4 regions of the Cronobacter universalis NCTC 9529 genome follow, and region 4 is predicted to be linked to each of the others. Evidence: predicted binding sites of a transcription regulator. Region 4 holds the regulator's gene; each other region holds the start of a gene.
What was found. Region 4 encodes sigma-54, which starts transcription at its own class of promoters, with help from an activator protein. Its sites were predicted from a motif close to GTTGGCACANNTTTCGCTNT; they were not measured.
Positions count from the first base shown of each region.

Region 1: AFK65_RS17775 (gamma carbonic anhydrase family protein) is a predicted target of sigma-54. The motif match lies at 2,819-2,838, and genes of this name have one in related genera.
Region 2: glnK (P-II family nitrogen regulator) is a predicted target of sigma-54. The motif match lies at 2,934-2,953, and genes of this name have one in related genera.
Region 3: hypA (hydrogenase maturation nickel metallochaperone HypA) is a predicted target of sigma-54. The motif match lies at 2,986-3,005, and genes of this name have one in related genera.

Region 1 covers NZ_CP012257.1:3,864,417-3,869,666, forward strand. The annotation lists rRNA gene AFK65_RS17760 (23S ribosomal RNA) at 1-737, opposite strand, end outside; tRNA gene AFK65_RS17765 (tRNA-Glu) at 940-1,015, opposite strand; rRNA gene AFK65_RS17770 (16S ribosomal RNA) at 1,095-2,637, opposite strand; gene AFK65_RS17775 (gamma carbonic anhydrase family protein) at 3,114-3,671, shown strand; gene AFK65_RS17780 (DUF1488 family protein) at 3,647-3,904, opposite strand; gene aroE (shikimate dehydrogenase) at 3,901-4,719, opposite strand; gene tsaC (L-threonylcarbamoyladenylate synthase type 1 TsaC) at 4,723-5,250, opposite strand, start outside.
Region 2 covers NZ_CP012257.1:1,128,095-1,133,344, forward strand. The annotation lists gene AFK65_RS05110 (SmdA family multidrug ABC transporter permease/ATP-binding protein) at 1-1,001, shown strand, start outside; gene AFK65_RS05115 (SmdB family multidrug efflux ABC transporter permease/ATP-binding protein) at 994-2,772, shown strand; gene glnK (P-II family nitrogen regulator) at 3,004-3,342, shown strand; gene amtB (ammonium transporter AmtB) at 3,374-4,660, shown strand; gene tesB (acyl-CoA thioesterase II) at 4,967-5,250, opposite strand, start outside.
Region 3 covers NZ_CP012257.1:1,898,906-1,904,155, reverse strand. The annotation lists gene hycC (formate hydrogenlyase subunit 3) at 1-1,661, opposite strand, end outside; gene AFK65_RS08665 (4Fe-4S dicluster domain-containing protein) at 1,661-2,266, opposite strand; gene hycA (formate hydrogenlyase regulator HycA) at 2,349-2,813, opposite strand; gene hypA (hydrogenase maturation nickel metallochaperone HypA) at 3,046-3,396, shown strand; gene hypB (hydrogenase nickel incorporation protein HypB) at 3,400-4,272, shown strand; gene AFK65_RS08645 (HypC/HybG/HupF family hydrogenase formation chaperone) at 4,263-4,541, shown strand; gene hypD (hydrogenase formation protein HypD) at 4,541-5,250, shown strand, end outside.
Region 4 covers NZ_CP012257.1:437,374-442,623, reverse strand. The annotation lists gene lptC (LPS export ABC transporter periplasmic protein LptC) at 1-164, shown strand, start outside; gene lptA (lipopolysaccharide ABC transporter substrate-binding protein LptA) at 133-690, shown strand; gene lptB (LPS export ABC transporter ATP-binding protein) at 697-1,422, shown strand; gene rpoN (RNA polymerase factor sigma-54) at 1,519-2,958, shown strand; gene hpf (ribosome hibernation promoting factor) at 2,981-3,268, shown strand; gene ptsN (PTS IIA-like nitrogen regulatory protein PtsN) at 3,351-3,836, shown strand; gene rapZ (RNase adapter RapZ) at 3,901-4,755, shown strand; gene npr (PTS phosphocarrier protein NPr) at 4,752-5,024, shown strand; gene mtgA (monofunctional biosynthetic peptidoglycan transglycosylase) at 5,036-5,250, opposite strand, start outside.

The DNA of each region.
Region 1 (5,250 bases), 880 kb from region 4:
GGTTCGGTCCTCCAGTTAGTGTTACCCAACCTTCAACCTGCCCATGGCTAGATCACCGGGTTTCGGGTCTATACCCTGCAACTTAACGCCCAATTAAGACTCGGTTTCCCTTCGGCTCCCCTATGCGGTTAACCTTGCTACAGAATATAAGTCGCTGACCCATTATACAAAAGGTACGCAGTCACCCTCTTACGAAGGCTCCCACTGCTTGTACGTACACGGTTTCAGGTTCTGTTTCACTCCCCTCGCCGGGGTTCTTTTCGCCTTTCCCTCACGGTACTGGTTCACTATCGGTCAGTCAGGAGTATTTAGCCTTGGAGGATGGTCCCCCCATCTTCAGACAGGATATCACGTGTCCCGCCCTACTCATCGAGCTCACAACCTGTGTGCCTTCGTGTACGGGGCTGTCACCCTGTATCGCCGGCCTTTCCAGACCGTTCCACTGACACACACGCTGATTCAGGCTCTGGGCTGTTCCCCGTTCGCTCGCCGCTACTGGGGGAATCTCGGTTGATTTCTTTTCCTCGGGGTACTTAGATGTTTCAGTTCCCCCGGTTCGCCTCGTTTGACTATGTATTCATCAAACGATGATGCACCGAAGTGCACCGGGTTTCCCCATTCGGACATCGCCGGTTATAACGGTTCATATCACCTTACCGGCGCTTTTCGCAGATTAGCACGTCCTTCATCGCCTCTGACTGCCAGGGCATCCACCGTGTACGCTTGTTCGCTTAACCTCACAACCCGAAGAAGTCTTCGCGCTGCGAGTTTGAGAGACTCTGACACACCGCGCATTCCTTGTTTACGGAAGAATGCAACAGCGTGTCTGTTTCAATTTTCAGCTTGTTCCGGATTGTTAAAGAGCAAATATCTCAAACGTGACTTTACAGTCAGTTTTGAGATATTAATCGGTAACGCCTTTCACTCATTACCAGCAGGTGGCGTCCCTTAGGGGATTCGAACCCCTGTTACCGCCGTGAAAGGGCGGTGTCCTGGGCCTCTAGACGAAAGGGACTTCGCTTTCGCAGACAACCCTGCTTCTTTACTTTCTATCAGACAATCTGTGTGAGCACTACGAGGTTGTATCTTTCAGGTAAGGAGGTGATCCAACCGCAGGTTCCCCTACGGTTACCTTGTTACGACTTCACCCCAGTCATGAATCACAAAGTGGTAAGCGCCCTCCCGAAGGTTAAGCTACCTACTTCTTTTGCAACCCACTCCCATGGTGTGACGGGCGGTGTGTACAAGGCCCGGGAACGTATTCACCGTGGCATTCTGATCCACGATTACTAGCGATTCCGACTTCATGGAGTCGAGTTGCAGACTCCAATCCGGACTACGACGCACTTTATGAGGTCCGCTTGCTCTCGCGAGTTCGCTTCTCTTTGTATGCGCCATTGTAGCACGTGTGTAGCCCTGGTCGTAAGGGCCATGATGACTTGACGTCATCCCCACCTTCCTCCGGTTTATCACCGGCAGTCTCCTTTGAGTTCCCACCATCACGTGCTGGCAACAAAGGATAAGGGTTGCGCTCGTTGCGGGACTTAACCCAACATTTCACAACACGAGCTGACGACAGCCATGCAGCACCTGTCTCAGAGTTCCCGAAGGCACTCCCGCATCTCTGCAGGATTCTCTGGATGTCAAGACCAGGTAAGGTTCTTCGCGTTGCATCGAATTAAACCACATGCTCCACCGCTTGTGCGGGCCCCCGTCAATTCATTTGAGTTTTAACCTTGCGGCCGTACTCCCCAGGCGGTCGACTTAACGCGTTAGCTCCGGAAGCCACGCCTCAAGGGCACAACCTCCAAGTCGACATCGTTTACGGCGTGGACTACCAGGGTATCTAATCCTGTTTGCTCCCCACGCTTTCGCACCTGAGCGTCAGTCTTCGTCTAGGGGGCCGCCTTCGCCACCGGTATTCCTCCAGATCTCTACGCATTTCACCGCTACACCTGGAATTCTACCCCCCTCTACGAGACTCAAGCCTGCCAGTTTCAAATGCAGTTCCCAGGTTGAGCCCGGGGATTTCACATCTGACTTAACAGACCGCCTGCGTGCGCTTTACGCCCAGTAATTCCGATTAACGCTTGCACCCTCCGTATTACCGCGGCTGCTGGCACGGAGTTAGCCGGTGCTTCTTCTGCGAGTAACGTCAATGACTGCGGTTATTAACCACAATCCCTTCCTCCTCGCTGAAAGTACTTTACAACCCGAAGGCCTTCTTCATACACGCGGCATGGCTGCATCAGGCTTGCGCCCATTGTGCAATATTCCCCACTGCTGCCTCCCGTAGGAGTCTGGACCGTGTCTCAGTTCCAGTGTGGCTGGTCATCCTCTCAGACCAGCTAGGGATCGTCGCCTAGGTGAGCCGTTACCCCACCTACTAGCTAATCCCATCTGGGCACATCTGATGGCATGAGGCCCGAAGGTCCCCCACTTTGGTCCGAAGACGTTATGCGGTATTAGCTACCGTTTCCAGTAGTTATCCCCCTCCATCAGGCAGTTTCCCAGACATTACTCACCCGTCCGCCACTCGTCAGCAGAGCAGCAAGCTGCTCCCTGTTACCGTTCGACTTGCATGTGTTAGGCCTGCCGCCAGCGTTCAATCTGAGCCATGATCAAACTCTTCAATTAAAAGTCTGATGCTCAAAGAATTAAACTGTTAGTTCGTAATGAATTAACTGTTGTTCACTTGAGACTTGATATTCGTTTATCGTCCGTAGACGTTAAGATATCAGTGCCCCGAGTGCCCACACAGATTGTCTGATAAATTGTTAAAGAGCGGTGCGACGCGGCGTTCAGCCTGCTGTCGCGAGGTGGCGTATATTACGCTTTCCTCTTTCAGAGTCAACCCTTAATTTCAGGATTTTTCTCTCATCGCTTTAGCAATTTCGTGAAGTGCTTCACATTGCCGTCTCGATGGAGGCGCATTATAGGGATCTCAGTTTTCAGCACAACCCTTTTTTCGATATTTTCTTTCAACTGCTGTTTTTTCATGCTTATTGCTGCGATCCCGCGCGATCTGCTCAACGAACAGGCGCATTTACGCTTGCACACCGCTCTAAATCCAACCAAAGTCTTCTTACGATTGATAAGAAACCGAGGCGACTATGTCTTCTTCTGTATTACGTCCTTATAAAAATACCTTTCCCGCCACAGGGCAGCGCGTGATGGTTGATAGTTCGAGCGTAGTGATTGGCGATGTCAGGCTGGCTGACGATGTCGGCGTCTGGCCTCTGGTGGTCATTCGGGGCGATGTCAATTACGTTGCCGTTGGCGCGCGCACCAATATTCAGGATGGCAGCGTCTTACATGTCACGCACAAGTCTTCTTATAACCCTGACGGTAATCCGCTCGTCATTGGCGAAGACGTTACGGTCGGGCATAAGGTCATGCTGCATGGCTGCACCATTGGCAATCGCGTGCTGGTCGGCATGGGATCGATCGTGCTTGACGGCGCCATTATAGAAGATGACGTGATGATAGGCGCCGGAAGCCTGGTGCCGCAGAATAAGCGTCTGGAAAGCGGCTACCTGTATCTCGGCAGCCCGGTAAAACAGATTCGCCCTTTAAAAGACGCGGAGCGCGAAGGGCTGCGCTATTCGGCGAATAACTATGTGAAGTGGAAAGATGAGTATCTGGCTCAGGAGAGCCAGACCCACCCCTGATTATCCTCTTCCTGAGCAGCGATAAGCTGCTCAGCTTCTTCCTCAAGATCCCAACGGTGCTGGCGAAAAGCGGCTATCCAATCTTCTGGCGATTTTCCTGAGAAGCGAGCCACCAGCACAGACTGTGGAATCGCACAGGTAAGAACCAGTCCATTGACCAGCGCCGGAAAACACACGGCCTGTCGCTGTTCATCCCACTGCTCACGATCCGGGAACTGAATCGCCTGGTTCATTGCGCCAGCTCCTGCCTGAGCTTTTCAATCACCGGCACAACTTCCGGCAGGACGCCATGCCAGAGCAAAACCGCATGCGCCGCCTGGCCCACCAGCATCCCCAGCCCATCCGCCAGTTGCGTTGCGCCCTGCGCATGACACCATGCAAGAAAAGGCGTCAACCCTTTCTGGTAAAACATGTCATAGCATTTCGTTGTTTTACCTGGCAGCGAAGACGGGAGCGCCGGGATTTCGCCATGAATCCCGCTGGAAGTGGCATTAATAATAAGATCGAACTCATGACCAGCCAGATCTTCAAGCGCGACGGCGCTCACGCTGCCAGTGTGACTGAAGAGCGTCGCCAGTTCCTGCGCGCGGGCAAAGGTGCGGTTAGTAATGCTTACAGCGCAATCCAGCGACAGCAGAGGCAACAAGACGCCCCGCGCCGCGCCGCCAGCACCCACCAGAAGGATCCGGTAACGTGGCTGGATCATGCCGAGGCGCTCAAGATCGCTTAAAAGACCAATACCATCCGTGTTGTCGCCCAGTAAACGCCCGTCCTCGAGCCGCTTCAGCGTATTGACCGCACCGGCAAGCGCCGCTCTTTCCGTCAGCTCATCGGCGCGGGCAAACGCCTGTTCTTTAAAAGGCACCGTCACGTTTGCGCCCTTTCCACCTGTGCTGAAGAAGTCTTCCAGCGTCTTTACAAAGTTATCAAGCGGCGCCAGCACGCGGCCATACGGATGCGTAATCTGTAACTGCTGCGCAAATTGCTGGTGAATAAACGGCGATTTACTGTGCGAGACCGGGTTACCAAAAACAGCGTAGGTTTTCATGCGTTACCCTTGTCGGAAAAGTTCACCCGTCAGCGCATCACGGATCTCGGAAGGATTTTGTCGACCACCCGTTGCGCCATGCAGCACAGGGAAATCATCGCCAAACTGTGCCAGTACTTCCTGCGCCGTACGGCATGGTTCAAGCCCGGAAAGATTGGCGCTGGTCGACACCAGCGGCTTGCCAAAGGCTTCGCACAGCGTAATTACCTGCGGATGATTCGTGACACGAACCGCAAGCGAGTCGAAACGACCGGTCAGCCAGCGTGGCGTTGACGGCTTTGCCGGAAATACAAACGTGACAGGCCCAGGCCAGCAGGCAAATACCGCTTCACGCTGTTCTGACGTTAATGCCGCGTCGTCAATATAAGGCTTAAGTTGCTCAAAATTCGCCGCAATCAGGATAAGCCCTTTTTCCATTGGACGCTGTTTTAACTCAAGCAGACGTTTTACGGCGGTTTCGCTGTCGGGATCGCACCCGACGCCAAAGACTGCTTCAGTTGGATAAGCGATGACTTGTTCTTTTTTAAGGAC
Region 2 (5,250 bases), 690 kb from region 4:
CCATCGGCGGCGGCAGCTGGATGGTAATGAATGGCACGCTGACGCTCGGCCAGCTCACCAGCTTTACGATGTATCTGGGCCTGATGATCTGGCCGATGCTGGCGCTGGCGTGGATGTTTAACATCGTTGAGCGCGGCAGCGCGGCGTACAGCCGCATTCGCGCGCTGCTGGCGGAGGCGCCGGTGGTGAAAGATGGCCAGGCGTCGCTGCCCGCCGGGCGCGGCGTGCTGAATGTGTCGATCCGCGAATTTCGCTATCCCCACGCCGCCCGCGATACGCTGCATAATGTGCAGTTCACGCTGAAACCCGGCCAGATGCTGGGGCTGTGCGGCCCGACCGGCGCCGGGAAAACCAGCGTGCTGTCGCTTATTCAGCGCCATTTCGATCTTGATGCCGGGGAGATAACGTTCCATGACGTCTCGCTCGCGCGCGTGCATCTGGATGACTGGCGAGGGCGGCTTGCCGTCGTCAACCAGACGCCGTTCTTATTCTCCGACACGGTCGCCAGTAATATCGCGCTCGGCAAGCCGGACGCGACGCAGGAAGAGATCGAACAGGCGGCGAAACTCGCCTGCGTGCATGACGATATTCTGCGTCTGCCGCAGGGGTATGACACCCAGGTCGGCGAGCGCGGCGTGATGCTCTCCGGCGGACAGAAGCAGCGTATCTCTATTGCCCGCGCGCTGCTGCTGGAAGCTGAAATCCTGGTGCTGGATGACGCGCTCTCCGCCGTTGACGGGCGTACTGAACATCAGATTCTGCATAACCTGCGCCAGTGGGGCGAAAACCGCACGGTGATCATCAGCGCGCACCGGCTCTCGGCGCTGACCGAAGCGAGTGAAATTCTGGTGCTGCAACACGGCCAGGTGGCGCAGCGCGGGCGTCATGAGGCGCTCGCGGCGCAGCCCGGCTGGTACCGGGATATGTATCGCTATCAGCAGCTCGAAGCGGCGCTGGACGACGCGCCGGAAGAGAACGACGAGGAGGCGCTGAATGCGTAATACCGTAAAGAGCTGGCCGACGCTGAAACGGCTGCTGGCGTATGGCTCGCCGTGGCGTAAACCGCTCGGCGGCGCGGTGCTGATGCTGTGGGTGGCCGCCGCGGCGGAAGTGACCGGGCCTGCGCTCATCAGCTATTTCATCGACAACCTGGTCGCGAAAAACCAACTGCCGCTGGGGCTGGTGGCCGGGCTGGCGTTCGCCTATGTGCTGCTGCAAATTCTCGCCGCCGGGCTGCACTACTGGCAGGCGCTGCTGTTTAACCAGGCGGCGGTGGGCGTGGTGCAGCAGCTGCGCACCGATGTGATGGATGCCGCGCTGCGCCAGCCGCTCAGCGCGTTCGACACCCAGCCGGTGGGGCAGCTGATTTCGCGCGTCACTAACGATACCGAGGTGATCCGCGATCTCTACGTCACGGTCGTGGCGACGGTGCTGCGCAGCGCCGCGCTTATCGGCGCGATGCTGGTGGCGATGTTCAGCCTTGACTGGCGCATGGCGCTGGTGGCCATTACCATCTTCCCGGCGGTGCTTATCGTGATGACGATTTATCAGCGCTACAGCACGCCGATTGTGCGCCGGGTGCGGACCTATCTGGCGGACATTAACGACGGCTTTAATGAAGTCATCAGCGGGATGAATGTCATCCAGCAGTTCCGCCAGCAGTCGCGTTTTGGCGAGCGTATGAACGCCGCCAGCCATTCGCACTATCTGGCGCGTATGCAGACGCTGCGCCTGGACGGCTTTCTGCTGCGTCCGTTGCTGAGCCTCTTTTCCGCGCTGGTGCTGTGCGGCCTGCTAATGCTGTTCGGCTTCACCGCCGTCGGGACGATTCAGGTGGGCGTGCTGTACGCCTTTATCAGCTATCTGGGCCGTCTTAACGAGCCGTTGATTGAACTCACCACCCAGCAGTCGATTTTGCAGCAGGCGCTGGTGGCGGGCGAACGTGTTTTCGAGCTGATGGACCGCCCGCGCCAGGACTACGGCCATGACGAGCGCCCGCTCACGAGCGGGACGATTGAGGTGGATAACGTCTCTTTCGCCTATCGCGACGATCAGCTGGTGCTGAAGGATATTTCGCTCTCGGTGCCGTCCCGTCACTTCGTGGCGCTGGTCGGGCATACCGGCAGCGGCAAAAGCACGCTGGCAAGCCTGCTGATGGGATATTACCCGCTCACCTCCGGCGAGATCCGCCTCGATGGCCGACCGCTCGCCTCGCTCAGCCACGGCGTGCTGCGTAAAGGCGTGGCGATGGTGCAGCAGGATCCTGTCGTGCTGGCCGATTCGTTCTTCGCGAACGTCACGCTCGGGCGTGATATCGATGAAGCGCGGGTCTGGGCGGTGCTGGAAACGGTACAACTGGCCGAACTGGCGCGCGGGATGAGCGACGGCATCCATACCCGACTTGGCGAGCAGGGCAATAATCTCTCCGTCGGGCAGAAGCAGTTGCTGGCGCTGGCGCGCGTGCTGGTGGACGCGCCGCAGATCCTGATCCTTGACGAAGCGACGGCGAACATCGATTCCGGTACGGAACAGGCGATTCAGCACGCGCTGGCCGCTATCCGGCCGCATACGACGCTGGTGGTTATCGCGCATCGCCTCTCAACTATTGTAGAGGCGGACACCATTTTGGTGCTGCATCGCGGGCAGGCGGTGGAGCGGGGCAGCCATCAGGCGCTGCTTGAAGCGCGCGGACGCTACTGGCAGATGTATCAGCTCCAGCTCGCGGGCGAAGAGCTACAGGCCGCCGCGAAAGAGGAGCCGCTCAGCGCCTGATGCACCAAAATCAGGCGTTCTGCTAACACGCATCATTAGTGGTGCAAAAATGTAACGCACCGTGCACCGGCATGGTGCGTTTTTGCTTTTATCTCCCTCTGTACGCCGTTTAACGACGCTTTCCTCCTGCGGTTTAGGCCGCCGCCGCCCGCTTTTCTATTCCTGGCACGCCGCTTGCTTTACCAGATTATCGTCGCTGCCGAATTACCCATTTCTGACTGGAGGGGATCTATGAAGCTGGTTACCGTGGTAATCAAACCGTTCAAACTGGAAGACGTGCGTGAAGCACTCTCCACCATTGGCATTCAGGGGCTTACCGTCACCGAGGTGAAAGGGTTCGGGCGTCAGAAAGGCCATGCCGAGCTTTACCGCGGCGCCGAATACAGCGTGAATTTCCTGCCGAAAGTAAAAATCGACGTGGCTATCGCAGACGATCAGCTGGATGAAGTGATCGAGGTGGTCAGCAAGGCCGCGTGGACCGGTAAAATTGGCGACGGCAAAATTTTTGTCGCCGAACTGCAACGCGTGGTTCGTATTCGTACCGGCGAAGCCGACGAAGCGGCTCTCTGATTTCTGGCCAACCGTTACAGGAATGCACAAGATGAAACACACAGCTTTCAAATCGGGTCTCGGCCTGCTTGCTCTTTTGCCAGGTATTGCCCTGGCGGCGCCCGCGGTGGCGGATAAAGCCGATAACGCCTTTATGATGATCTGCACCGCGCTGGTGCTGTTTATGACGATCCCAGGACTTGCGCTGTTTTACGGCGGTCTTATCCGCGCGAAAAACGTGCTCTCCATGCTGACGCAGGTGTCCGTCGCGTTCGCGCTGGTCTGCGTACTCTGGGTGGTCTACGGCTACTCGCTAGCGTTCGGCAGCGGCGGCAGCTTCTTTGGCAACGTCGACTGGCTGCTGCTGAAGGGCATTAAAATTACCGACCTGATGGGCAGCTTCTACCAGTACATTCACGTCGCGTTCCAGGGCTCCTTCGCCTGCATCACCGTAGGGCTTATCGTGGGCGCGCTGGCGGAACGCATCCGCTTCTCGGCGGTGTTGATCTTCGTGGCGGTATGGCTCACCTTCTCCTATGTGCCGATTGCGCATATGGTCTGGGGCGGCGGCCTGCTGGCGTCTCACGGCGCGCTGGATTTCGCGGGCGGCACCGTGGTGCACATTAACGCGGCGGTAGCAGGTCTGGTCGGCGCGTATCTGGTTGGCAAACGCGTTGGCTTCGGCAAAGAAGCGTTTAAGCCGCATAACCTGCCGATGGTCTTTACCGGCACGGCAATCCTCTACTTTGGCTGGTTCGGCTTTAACGCCGGCTCCGCCAGCGCCGCCAACGAAATCGCAGGCCTCGCGTTTGTGAACACCGTTGTCGCGACGGCGGCGGCCATTCTTGCCTGGGTCTTTGGCGAATGGGCGCTGCGCGGTAAGCCATCGCTGCTGGGCGCGTGTTCCGGCGCCATTGCCGGTCTGGTGGGCGTGACGCCTGCGTGCGGCTACATCGGCGTGGGCGGCTCGCTTATCGTGGGTATCGCGGCGGGTCTGGCAGGCTTGTGGGGCGTTACTCTGCTGAAACGCTGGCTGCGCGTTGACGACCCGTGCGACGTATTCGGCGTGCATGGCGTCTGCGGCATCGTGGGCTGCATCCTGACCGGTATTTTTGCCTCTACGTCGCTCGGCGGCGTGGGTTTCGCCGAAGGCGTGACAATGGGCCATCAGGTGCTGGTGCAGCTTGAGAGTATCGCCATCACCGTCGTCTGGTCCGCCGTGGTCGCGTTTATCGCCTACAAAGCGGCAGATCTGACCGTCGGTCTGCGCGTCTCCGAAGAGCAGGAGCGCGAAGGGCTGGACGTCAACAGCCACGGCGAGAACGCCTATAACGCCTGATAGTTGGGTTATCTCCGGAGCAAAAAACCTCCCGCATGCGGGAGGTTTTTGTTTTATGCGGTGGGGGAGTGTGGCCTGGTGGGTGTTGTTTATGTAAAAAGGCGGGTGCGCTTCGCTTACCCACCCTACAAAGACGCTCACTTTTACCGTAGGGCGGGTAAGCGCAACGCACCCGCCATGTAAGGTGGTGTGAATGTAAAAAGGTGGGTGCGCTGACGCTTACCCACCCTACAAAAGACGCCCACGTTTACCGTAGTTAACCGTAGGGCGGGTAAGCGCAGCGCACCCGCCGTTCTGGCCCACGGCTTACCCACGTTTCCTCATCACGCCTTCCTGCACGGTCGAGGCGACCAGCACGCCGTCCTGCGTATAAAACTCGCCGCGCACAAAACCGCGGGCGCTGGAGGCGGACGTACTCTCCACGCTGTAAAGCAGCCACTCGTTCATATCGAACGGGCGGTGGAACCACATCGAATGATCGATAGTCGCCACCTGCATCCCCGGCTCAAGGAAGCCAACGCCGTGCGGTTGCAGCGCCACCACCAGGAAATTGAAATCCGACGCGTAACCGAGCAGCGACTGATGCACGC
Region 3 (5,250 bases), 1.5 Mb from region 4:
CGGGCGAAACCATGCGCGGTAATGACCATCTCCGGTTCGTGATCGTAGCCGCACACCCAGGCACTGCCGCGCGTGCGCGACGGCAGGCGATCGCCTTTGAAGAGCGTCGCCAGCAGGAACGGCAGCAGCAGCGAGCCTGCCAGCAGCAGCGTGATCACCGGCTGAGAGACGGTGGTGCCGGCGGTGACGATCGGCAGCGGGACGGCGCGGCCCAGCAGCGGCAACAGCCACGGCGCGGCGACGCCGCCCGCCACGCAGCACAGCGCCAGCCCCATCACACAAAGGCGCATGAGCCAGGGCGCATCGGTCGCCTGCGCGGCCGCCTGCGTGCGCGGCGCGCCGAGGAACGTCACGCCGTAGACCTTCGCCATACACATCACCGCCAGCGCGCCGGTAATCGCCAGCCCCACCGCCAGCAGCGGCCCGAGCAGACGGGCGATAAACAGCGGCTGCGCGCCCAGGTCAAAGAACGCCTGATAAATCACCCACTCGCCCGCGAAGCCGTTCAGCGGCGGCAGCGCGGCCATCGCCATCAGGCCCACCAGCATGGAGATCGAAATAAGCGGCATGGTTTTGCCGATACCGCCGAGCTTTTCGATATCGCGCAGGCCGGTGCGGTGAAAGACCGCGCCCGCGCCGAGGAACAGCGTGGTTTTAAACAGGCTGTGGTTGAAGAGGTGATAGAGCCCGCCCACCAGGCCGAGCGCCACCAGCGCAGGCTCGCCAAGCGAAATCCCCGCAAGCCCCGCGCCGAGCCCCAGCAGGATAATGCCGATGTTCTCAAGCGTGTGGTACGCCAGCAGCCGGTGGATGTTGTGCTCAAGCAGCGCGTAAAGCCCGCCGATAAACGCGGTCACCATGCCGAGCAGCAGCACCAGCACGCCGCACCAGAGCGGCAGCGCGGCGTTCATCAGCGAAAAGACCAGGATGCCGTAGAGCCCCACTTTCAGCACCACGGCGGAGAAGAGCGCGGCGGCGGGCGCGGCGGCCTGCGCATGGCCCTGCACCACGCCGCCGTGCAGCGGAATCACGCCTGCGAGCAGCCCGAAGCCTGCCAGCCCCGAGAGCCAGGTGACCGCGCTAAACGGTTGCCCGGCGGTGAGCGAACTTAACGCCAGCACGTCCAGCGTGCCGTACTGCCGCCACAGCAGCCAGCAGGCGAGCGCCAGCAGCAACGTGCCGAGACGCCCCAGCGCAAACCAGAGCTTGCCGCCCGCGCTGTCTCCGGTCAGGAACACGGCGGCGAGCGCCATGATTTCCGCCATGACCACCAGCGCGGCGAGGCTCTGCGCGGTCACCGCGAGCGTCGCGGCGCCAAGCAGCAGGTTGATAAGCGCCCCGCTGGCGCGCGCCTGGCCGTCGCGCGAATGGATAAGCGTAAACAGGCAGATAAAGAAGCCCGACAGGCCGAGTGTCGCCAGCCAGATGGCGTTAAAGGCGGTGAGATGCGCCGCAAGCGCGCCGATATGCGTCGTAAGCGGCCCGTCGTTCACGTTGAGCAGCAGCCAGCCGCCGGTCGCCAGCGCGCACAGGCAACCGAGCGCGCCGCCGAGACCGGCAAACAGCGCGCTGAGCGGCTTATGCCAGGCGCTCAGCAGCGCGAGCGCGAGCCCGGCGCCAAAGGCCGCCAGCGCGCCCTGATATAAGAAAATCGCGTTCATTATTCTCCTCCGCGCGGTTGCAGCAGCAGCGATAAGTCGCCGAGATCGGCGTTAATGGTCAGCTCGCGTTTACGGCGGCTGGCGCGGGCGATGTCGTGGTTATCGACAAGCTTCAGCGCCCCGGTCGGGCAGGTGCGTATGCAGGCCGGGCCGTCCGCGTCGAACTGGCAGAGATCGCACTTCACCGCCACGGCGCGCACGCCCGGCGTCCAGTCGAGAAACGCGCCGACGCGCGCAGGCGCAGGCGGCGCGGGGGGCGCTTTCGGGCTGTTGACGTTGGCCGGGATATGCAGCGGGCGGCTGCCGGAGAATTCAATCGCGCCGAACGGACAGGCGATGCCGCAGAGTTTGCAGCTCACGCACAGGCTTTCATTGAGCTGAATCGCCCCCGCCTCGCGGGTGATGGCGTTCGCCGGACAGACCTGCGCGCACGGCGCGTCTTCGCAGTGGTGGCACAGCTGCGGGGCGGAATCTTTTTGGTTACGCATAACCGTCAGGCGCGGCCTGGATTGCAGTCCATGCAGGCGGTGCGTCTCTGAACAGGCGGCCTCGCAGGTGTGGCAGCCGATGCAAAGCGTGGAGTCGGCAATGATAAAACGGTTCACCAGGTGTTCCTCAGGTGATGGACATTTTTGACGAAAAGTGACGACGACGGACGATTTCGACAGTCGGCGACACCTCGCCCGGTTAATGTGACGACGCGTCGCGGGCCGCCAGGATCTCGCTGATGCGCAGCGGCGCGTCTTGCTGGACGGCGTCATAGAGCCCGTCGACCAGCGCGCCGATTTTGTCGAGGTAGTGCGCCAGCACCCGCTCGCGGTCGCGGATATCGACCGCGCCGTCCAGCATGCCTTTTGCGTCGAGCTGCGCGGTGGCGAGCAGCGTCTCTTCGCTGCCGTCGCGGCGGGCTATCAGGTAGTTAATGGTGCGGCAGTGAAAGCCTTCGGCCTGCTCCACGCGGATGGCGAAATGCTCAAAGAGAAAGAAGCACAACCCGTTTTGCGGCTCGCAGCCGAGCGAGTGATGCAGCTTCTGGCGCGACAGCGTAATGGCCTGGACCAGCGTATTGCAGTAGGTGTGCCAGTGCGTCTGTAACGCGCGGTGACGGTCGGCGATAAATTCCGCCTTCTGGCTAAGTTCGGACAGGATCATAGTGGTTAGCTCATTTAACAGAGATAACCCTCTTTAGCAGGAACCATGCCATTTTTTAATTAACTGTTTTTAAAAGGTTTATTCTGAAGCGTCACATCACGCCGCCTGTCATGACATGTCATTTCGACAGCCTCGACACCCGCCGCGACAGCCTCCCGCCCCCTTCTCCTGCGCTGGCACCGTTATTGCATAACGTATGGCATTCGCAAACGCGAAACGTACCGGAGGCGTTATGCACGAACTCACCCTCTGCCAGCGGGCAGTGGAAATTATTGAACAGCAGGCGCAGCAGCTTGGCGCGCGCAAGATCACCGGCGTGTGGCTGGAAATCGGCGCGTTCTCCTGTGTTGAGCGCAGCGCGCTGGAGTTTTGCTTTGATCTGGCGTGCCGCGACACCCGCGCCGAAGGCTGCGCGCTGCATTTAAGCCAGCAGGAGGCGCAGTGCTGGTGCCCGCAGTGCCAGCGCAACGTTCAGTTACTGACGACGCTGGTACGCCGCTGCCCGCATTGCCACAGCGCGGATCTGCGCATCGATGCCGATGACAGCGTGCAAATCAAGCGTCTGGAAATAGAACAGGAGTAGAAGATGTGTACGACCTGCGGTTGCCAGCACGGCAACCTGTATATAGAAGGCGATGAGCGCAACCCGCATTCGCCGTTTCGCGCCGCCCCCTTTGCCGCCGCGCCGCGCGCCGCGGCGCCCATCTCCACGATAAGCCTGAACGCGTTCTCGCCTGACGTAGCGCCAGATGGCGCTCTCGATTACGGCCACGGCGAGGCGGGCACCCATGCGCCCGGCTTAAGCCAGCGCAAAATGGTGGAGATTGAAATTAACGTGCTCGATAAAAACAACCAGATTGCGCAGCGCAACCGCCAGCGGCTCGCCGCGCGCGGCCAGCTGGCGCTGAACCTGGTCTCCAGCCCCGGCTCCGGCAAAACGACGCTGCTCACCGAGACCCTCAAACGCCTGCGCGACGCCACGCCCTGCGCCGTTATCGAAGGCGATCAGCAGACGGTGAACGACGCCGAGCGCATTCGCGCCACCGGTACGCCGGCGATTCAGGTCAATACCGGCAAAGGGTGTCATCTCGACGCGCAGATGGTCGAGGACGCGATGGCGCGGCTGCCGCTTGCCGATAACGGCGTGCTGTTTATTGAAAACGTCGGCAACCTGGTCTGCCCGGCGGGGTTTGATCTCGGCGAGCGCCACAAAGTGGCGGTGCTCTCGGTAACCGAGGGCGAAGATAAGCCGCTCAAGTACCCGCATATGTTCGCCGCCGCCTCTCTCATGTTGCTCAATAAAATCGACCTGCTGCCGTACCTGAACTTCGACGTCGAGCAATGCATGGCGTACGCGCGCGAGGTCAACCCGAACATCACTATCCTGCTGGTCTCCGCCACGCGCGGCGACGGCATGAGCGCGTGGCTCGCCTGGCTGGAGGAACAGCGATGTGCATAGGCATTCCGGGGCAAATCTGTGAACTGCTCGCCGGCAATCTCGCCCGCGTCGAGGTGTGCGGCGTGCGGCGCGAGGTTGACTTAACGCTGGTGGGCACGCATGACGAGAACGGCCAGCCGCGCCTCGGCCAGTGGGTACTAGTGCATGTCGGTTTCGCCATGAGTCTGATTAACGAGCGCGAGGCGCGCGAGACGCTGGAGGCGCTGCAAACGATGTTTGAGGTGGAGCCGGATGTCGGCGCGCTGCTGTATGGCGAGGAGAACCGCTGATGCGTTATGTCGATGAATACCGCAACCCGGAACGGGTGCTGCGCCTGATGGACCGGCTGTGCGAGCGCGCGCCGCGCTTAAGCCACACGGCGCAGAAACCGCTGCGCATTATGGAAGTGTGCGGCGGCCACACCCACGCCATTTTTAAATTCGGCCTCGACCGCCTGCTGCCGGAGAACATCGAGTTTATCCACGGCCCCGGCTGCCCGGTCTGCGTACTGCCGATGGGACGCATCGACAACGCCACCGAAATCGCCCGCCGCCCCGGCGTTATCTTCTGCACCTTCGGCGACGCCATGCGCGTGCCGGGCAAAAACGGCTCGCTGCTCCAGGCGAGAGCCGAAGGCGCGGACGTGCGTATCGTCTATTCGCCGATGGACGCGCTGAAAATCGCCGAACAGCAGCCAGAGCGCGAGGTGGTGTTTTTCGGCTTAGGCTTTGAAACCACCATGCCCGCCACCGCGCTGACGCTTATCCAGGCGAAAGCGCGCGGCGTACGCAATTTTTACTTTTTCTGCCAGCACATTACGCTTATCCCGACGCTGCAAAGCCTGCTGGAGCAGCCGGATAACCAGATTGACGCGTTTCTGGCGCCAGGGCACGTCAGCATGGTGATAGGCACCGATCCGTATAGTTTCATCGCCGGGCGTTTCGCGCGCCCGCTGGTGGTGGTCGGTTTTGAGCCGCTGGATCTGCTACAGGGCGTGCT
Region 4 (5,250 bases):
TGGTCACCCAGGACGTTACCTCTGATACGCTTGTTACTCTTTACGGCACCAGCTTTAATTCCAGCGGCCTGAAAATGCGCGGGAACCTTCGCAGCAAAAATGCCGAGCTGATTGAAAAGGTTAGAACTTCTTATGAAATCCAGAATAAACAAACTCAGCCTTAATCTCGTACTGACCAGTACGCTGCTGGCGGCAGGCTTCCCGGCGTTCGCGCTGACGGGCGATACCGAACAGCCTATCCATATTGAATCCGATCAGCAGTCGCTGGATATGCAGGGCAACGTGGTCACCTTCACCGGCAACGTCGTGGTGACCCAGGGCACGATTAAAATCAACGCCGATAAAGTCGTCGTGACGCGCCCGAGCGGTGATAAAGGCAAAGAGGTGATTGACGGTTACGGCAATCCGGCCACGTTCTACCAGATGCAGGACAACGGCAAACCGGTGAAAGGCCACGCCTCCACGATGCACTACGAGCTGCAGAGCGATTTCGTGGTGTTGACCGGCAACGCCTACCTTGAACAGCTCGACAGCAACATCAAAGGCGACAAAATCACCTATCTCGTGAAAGAGCAGAAAATGCAGGCGTTCAGCGAGAAAGGTAAACGCGTCACCACCGTGCTGGTGCCGTCGCAGCTGCAAAATAAAGACGGTGCCGCTCAGGCGCCAGCCCAGAAAAAGAGTAACTAAACCCTTATGGCAACACTCATTGCGAAACACCTGGCGAAAGCCTACAAAGGCCGCCGCGTAGTGGAAGATGTCAGCCTGACGGTAAACTCAGGCGAGATTGTCGGCCTGCTTGGCCCGAACGGCGCGGGCAAAACCACGACGTTTTATATGGTCGTGGGTATCGTTCAGCGCGACGCGGGCGACATCATCATTGATGATGAAGATATCAGCCTGCTGCCGCTGCACGCCCGCGCGCGTCGCGGCATCGGCTATCTGCCGCAGGAAGCGTCGATTTTCCGCCGCCTGAGCGTCTATGACAACCTGATGGCCGTCCTGCAAATCCGTGACGATCTCAGCACCGAGCAGCGCGAAGATCGCGCCAAAGAGCTGATGGAAGAGTTTCACATCGACCATCTGCGCGATAGCCTCGGCCAGTCGCTTTCCGGTGGCGAGCGCCGTCGCGTCGAGATCGCCCGCGCGCTGGCCGCGAACCCGAAATTTATCCTGCTTGATGAACCGTTCGCCGGCGTCGACCCGATTTCAGTTATCGATATTAAGCGCATTATTGAGCATCTGCGCGACAGCGGCCTCGGCGTGCTGATTACCGACCACAACGTGCGTGAAACGCTGGCGGTCTGCGAACGCGCTTACATTGTCAGCCAGGGCCACCTTATCGCCCACGGCACGCCTGAAGATATCCTGCAGGACGAACAGGTTAAACGCGTATACCTTGGGGAAGAGTTCAGACTCTGATAGGGTAGAGCAACAGGCAGAAACGGCGCGCTTCCCGGCGCACCCTGCCGCAACAGGTCTTTTTGACGTTTACACCTGAGGATTTTTGCTCTGAATATGAAGCAAGGTTTGCAACTAAGGCTTAGCCAACAGCTCGCCATGACGCCGCAGTTGCAGCAGGCCATCCGCTTGTTGCAATTGTCCACGCTGGAGCTTCAACAGGAGCTGCAACAGGCGCTGGAGAGCAATCCCCTGCTTGAACAAACCGACATTCACGACGAAATTGCCACTCAGGAAACGCAGACCAGCGAAGGGCTGGACACCGCCGAAGCGCTGGAGCAAAAAGAGATGCCGGACGAGCTGCCGCTTGACGCCAGCTGGGACGAGATCTACACCGCCGGCACGCCGTCGGGCACCGGCACTGACTATATCGACGACGAATTGCCTGTCTATCAGGGCGAAACCACCCAAAGCTTGCAGGACTACCTGATGTGGCAGGTGGAACTGACGCCGTTTTCCGATACCGATCGCGCCATCGCCACGGCGATCGTCGACGCGGTGGACGACACCGGCTATCTCACCGTGACGGTGCAGGATATTCTCGACGGCATGGGCAATAGCGATGACGACATTGGTCTGGAAGAGATCGAAGCCGTGCTTAAGCGCGTTCAGCGTTTCGATCCGGTAGGCGTCGCCGCCCGCGATCTGCGCGACTGCCTGCTAATCCAGCTCTCGCAGTTCAGCGCTGAAACGCCCTTCCTGGCGCAGGCGCGCCAGATCGTCAGCGATCATCTCGATTTGCTGGCCAATCATGACTTCCGCAGCCTGATGCGCGTCACGCGCCTTAAAGAAGATGTATTGAAAGAAGCCGTGACTCTTATTCAGTCGCTCGATCCGCGCCCTGGACAGTCGATCCAGACCGGCGAGCCGGAATATGTCATCCCGGATGTCCTGGTGCGCAAGCATAACGACCGCTGGACCGTCGAGCTCAACGCCGACAGCCTTCCCCGGCTCAAAATCAATCAGCAGTACGCCGCCATGTCCGGCAGCGCGCGCAATGAATCCGACAGCCAGTTCATCCGCAGCAATCTCCAGGAGGCCAAATGGCTTATCAAAAGCCTGGAGAGCCGTAACGACACGCTGCTGCGCGTCAGCCGCTGCATCGTCGAACAGCAGCAGGCGTTCTTTGAACAGGGCGAAGAGTATATGAAGCCGATGGTGCTGGCCGATATTGCTCAGGCGGTCGAGATGCATGAATCCACTATCTCCCGCGTCACCACGCAAAAATATCTGCACAGCCCGCGCGGCATCTTTGAATTAAAGTATTTTTTCTCAAGCCACGTAAACACCGAGGGCGGCGGCGAAGCCTCGTCCACGGCCATCCGCGCGCTGGTGAAAAAGTTGATTGCAGCGGAAAACCCCGCGAAACCCTTAAGCGACAGCAAGCTTACGTCTATGCTGTCAGAACAGGGGATCATGGTGGCCCGCCGTACCGTTGCGAAGTATCGAGAATCTTTATCCATACCGCCGTCAAACCAGCGCAAACAGCTGGTCTGACCCAACCGATAAGGAAGACACTATGCAGCTCAACATCACAGGACATAACGTCGAAATCACTGAAGCGCTGCGCGACTTCGTTAATACCAAGTTCGCCAAGCTGGAGCAGTATTTCGAAAGGATTAATCAGGTCTATATTGTGCTGAAGGTGGAAAAGGTGACGCAAATCGCCGACGCCACCCTGCATGTGAACGGCGGGGAGCTGCATGCCAGTTCGGAAGCGCAGGATATGTACGCCGCTATTGACGGTTTGATTGATAAACTGGCGCGGCAGCTCACTAAACATAAAGATAAACTGAAACAACATTAATTGTCCGGGCGTTGCGCTGGGACATCGGCGGCTCGCGGCCCGTGCGGCGAGCCGCCGCACCAGAAAACGCTTAGGTGAAATTATGATGAATAATGATTCGGCTCTGCCATTGAGCAATGTTTTAAACCAGGAATGCACCCGCAGCGGCGTACACTGCCAGAGCAAAAAGCGCGCCCTGGAAATTATCAGCGAGCTGGCGGCAAAGCAGCTCAGCCTGCCGCCGCAGGTCGTCTTTGAAGCGATCCTCACCCGTGAGCGGATGGGCAGTACCGGGATCGGCAACGGCATCGCTATTCCCCACGGCAAGCTTGAAGAAGATACGCTGCGCGCCGTCGGCGTTTTCGTCCAGCTTGAAACGCCTATCCCTTTCGACGCCATTGATAACCAGCCCGTCGATTTACTTTTTGCGCTGCTGGTGCCGGCGGATCAAACCAAAACGCATCTGCATACGCTCTCTCTGGTGGCAAAAAGACTGGCGGACAAAACGATTTGTCGCCGTCTGCGCGCCGCGCAAAGCGATGAAGAGCTCTACCAGATAATCACTGAAACCAGTGAAGAGAATGAATGACCGTGCCGACAGGCACAATCCAGGAGGCGCCGGTTACCCGGTCTGAAGTGTGGAGAAACAGCAGATGGTTCTGATGATCGTCAGTGGACGTTCAGGGTCAGGGAAATCGGTCGCCCTGCGTGCACTGGAAGATATGGGGTTCTACTGCGTCGATAACCTGCCTGTCGTGCTGCTGCCTGAACTGGCGCGCACGCTTTCGGAAAGGCAGATATCCGCCGCGGTGAGCATCGACGTTCGCAATATGCCGGAATCCCCGGAGGTGTTTGAGCAGGCGATGAACAACCTGCCGGACGCGTTCTCTCCGCAACTGCTGTTCCTCGACGCCGACCGTAACACGCTTATCCGCCGCTACAGCGACACGCGTCGCCTGCACCCGCTCTCCAGCAAAAATTTGTCGCTGGAAAGCGCCATTGATGAAGAGAACGATCTGCTGGAGCCGCTGCGATCGCGTGCGGATCTTATCGTCGATACGTCGGAAATGTCGGTGCATGAACTGGCCGAGATGCTGCGCACGCGGCTGCTCGGCAAGCGCGAGCGCGAACTCACAATGGTGTTTGAATCTTTCGGCTTTAAACACGGCATCCCTATCGACGCCGATTACGTTTTCGACGTGCGCTTCCTGCCGAACCCGCACTGGGACCCGAAACTGCGCCCGATGACCGGCCTCGACAAGCCCGTCGCGGCGTTTCTCGACCGCCATACCGAAGTGCATAACTTCATCTACCAGACGCGCAGCTACCTGGAACTCTGGCTGCCGATGCTGGAAACCAACAACCGCAGCTATCTCACCGTCGCGATTGGCTGCACCGGCGGTAAACACCGCTCTGTCTATATCGCCGAACAGCTGGCGGATTACTTCCGCTCGCGCGGTAAAAACGTTCAGTCCCGCCATCGCACGCTGGAAAAACGCAAATCATGACCGTAAAACAGACCGTTGAGATCACCAACAAGCTCGGGATGCACGCCCGCCCGGCCATGAAGCTGTTTGAGCTGGTGCAGAGCTTTGACGCGGAAGTATTACTGCGTAATGAAGCCGGGACAGAAGCGGAAGCCAGCAGCGTGATCGCGCTGCTGATGCTGGATTCCGCCCAGGGCGGGCACATTGAGATTGAAGCTACCGGCCCGCAGGAAAAAGAAGCGCTGGCGGCCGTGATCGCGCTGTTTAACGCAGGCTTTGACGAAGACTGACCGCCCAGTCCTCAGCGCAGCTTATGCTGCGCCATAAACGACTCACCGCCGAGCTGGCGCATCTGGCGCAAAATCCACTGCTGACGCGCACGCACGTAGCCTGACGGCGCGGACGCCTTATAGCGCAGCGGGTTGGGCAGCACTGCCGCCAGCAGCGCGGCTTCTGACGCTGACAGACGGCTGGCGGGCTTGTTGAAATAGCGCTGTGAGGCCTCTTCCACACCAA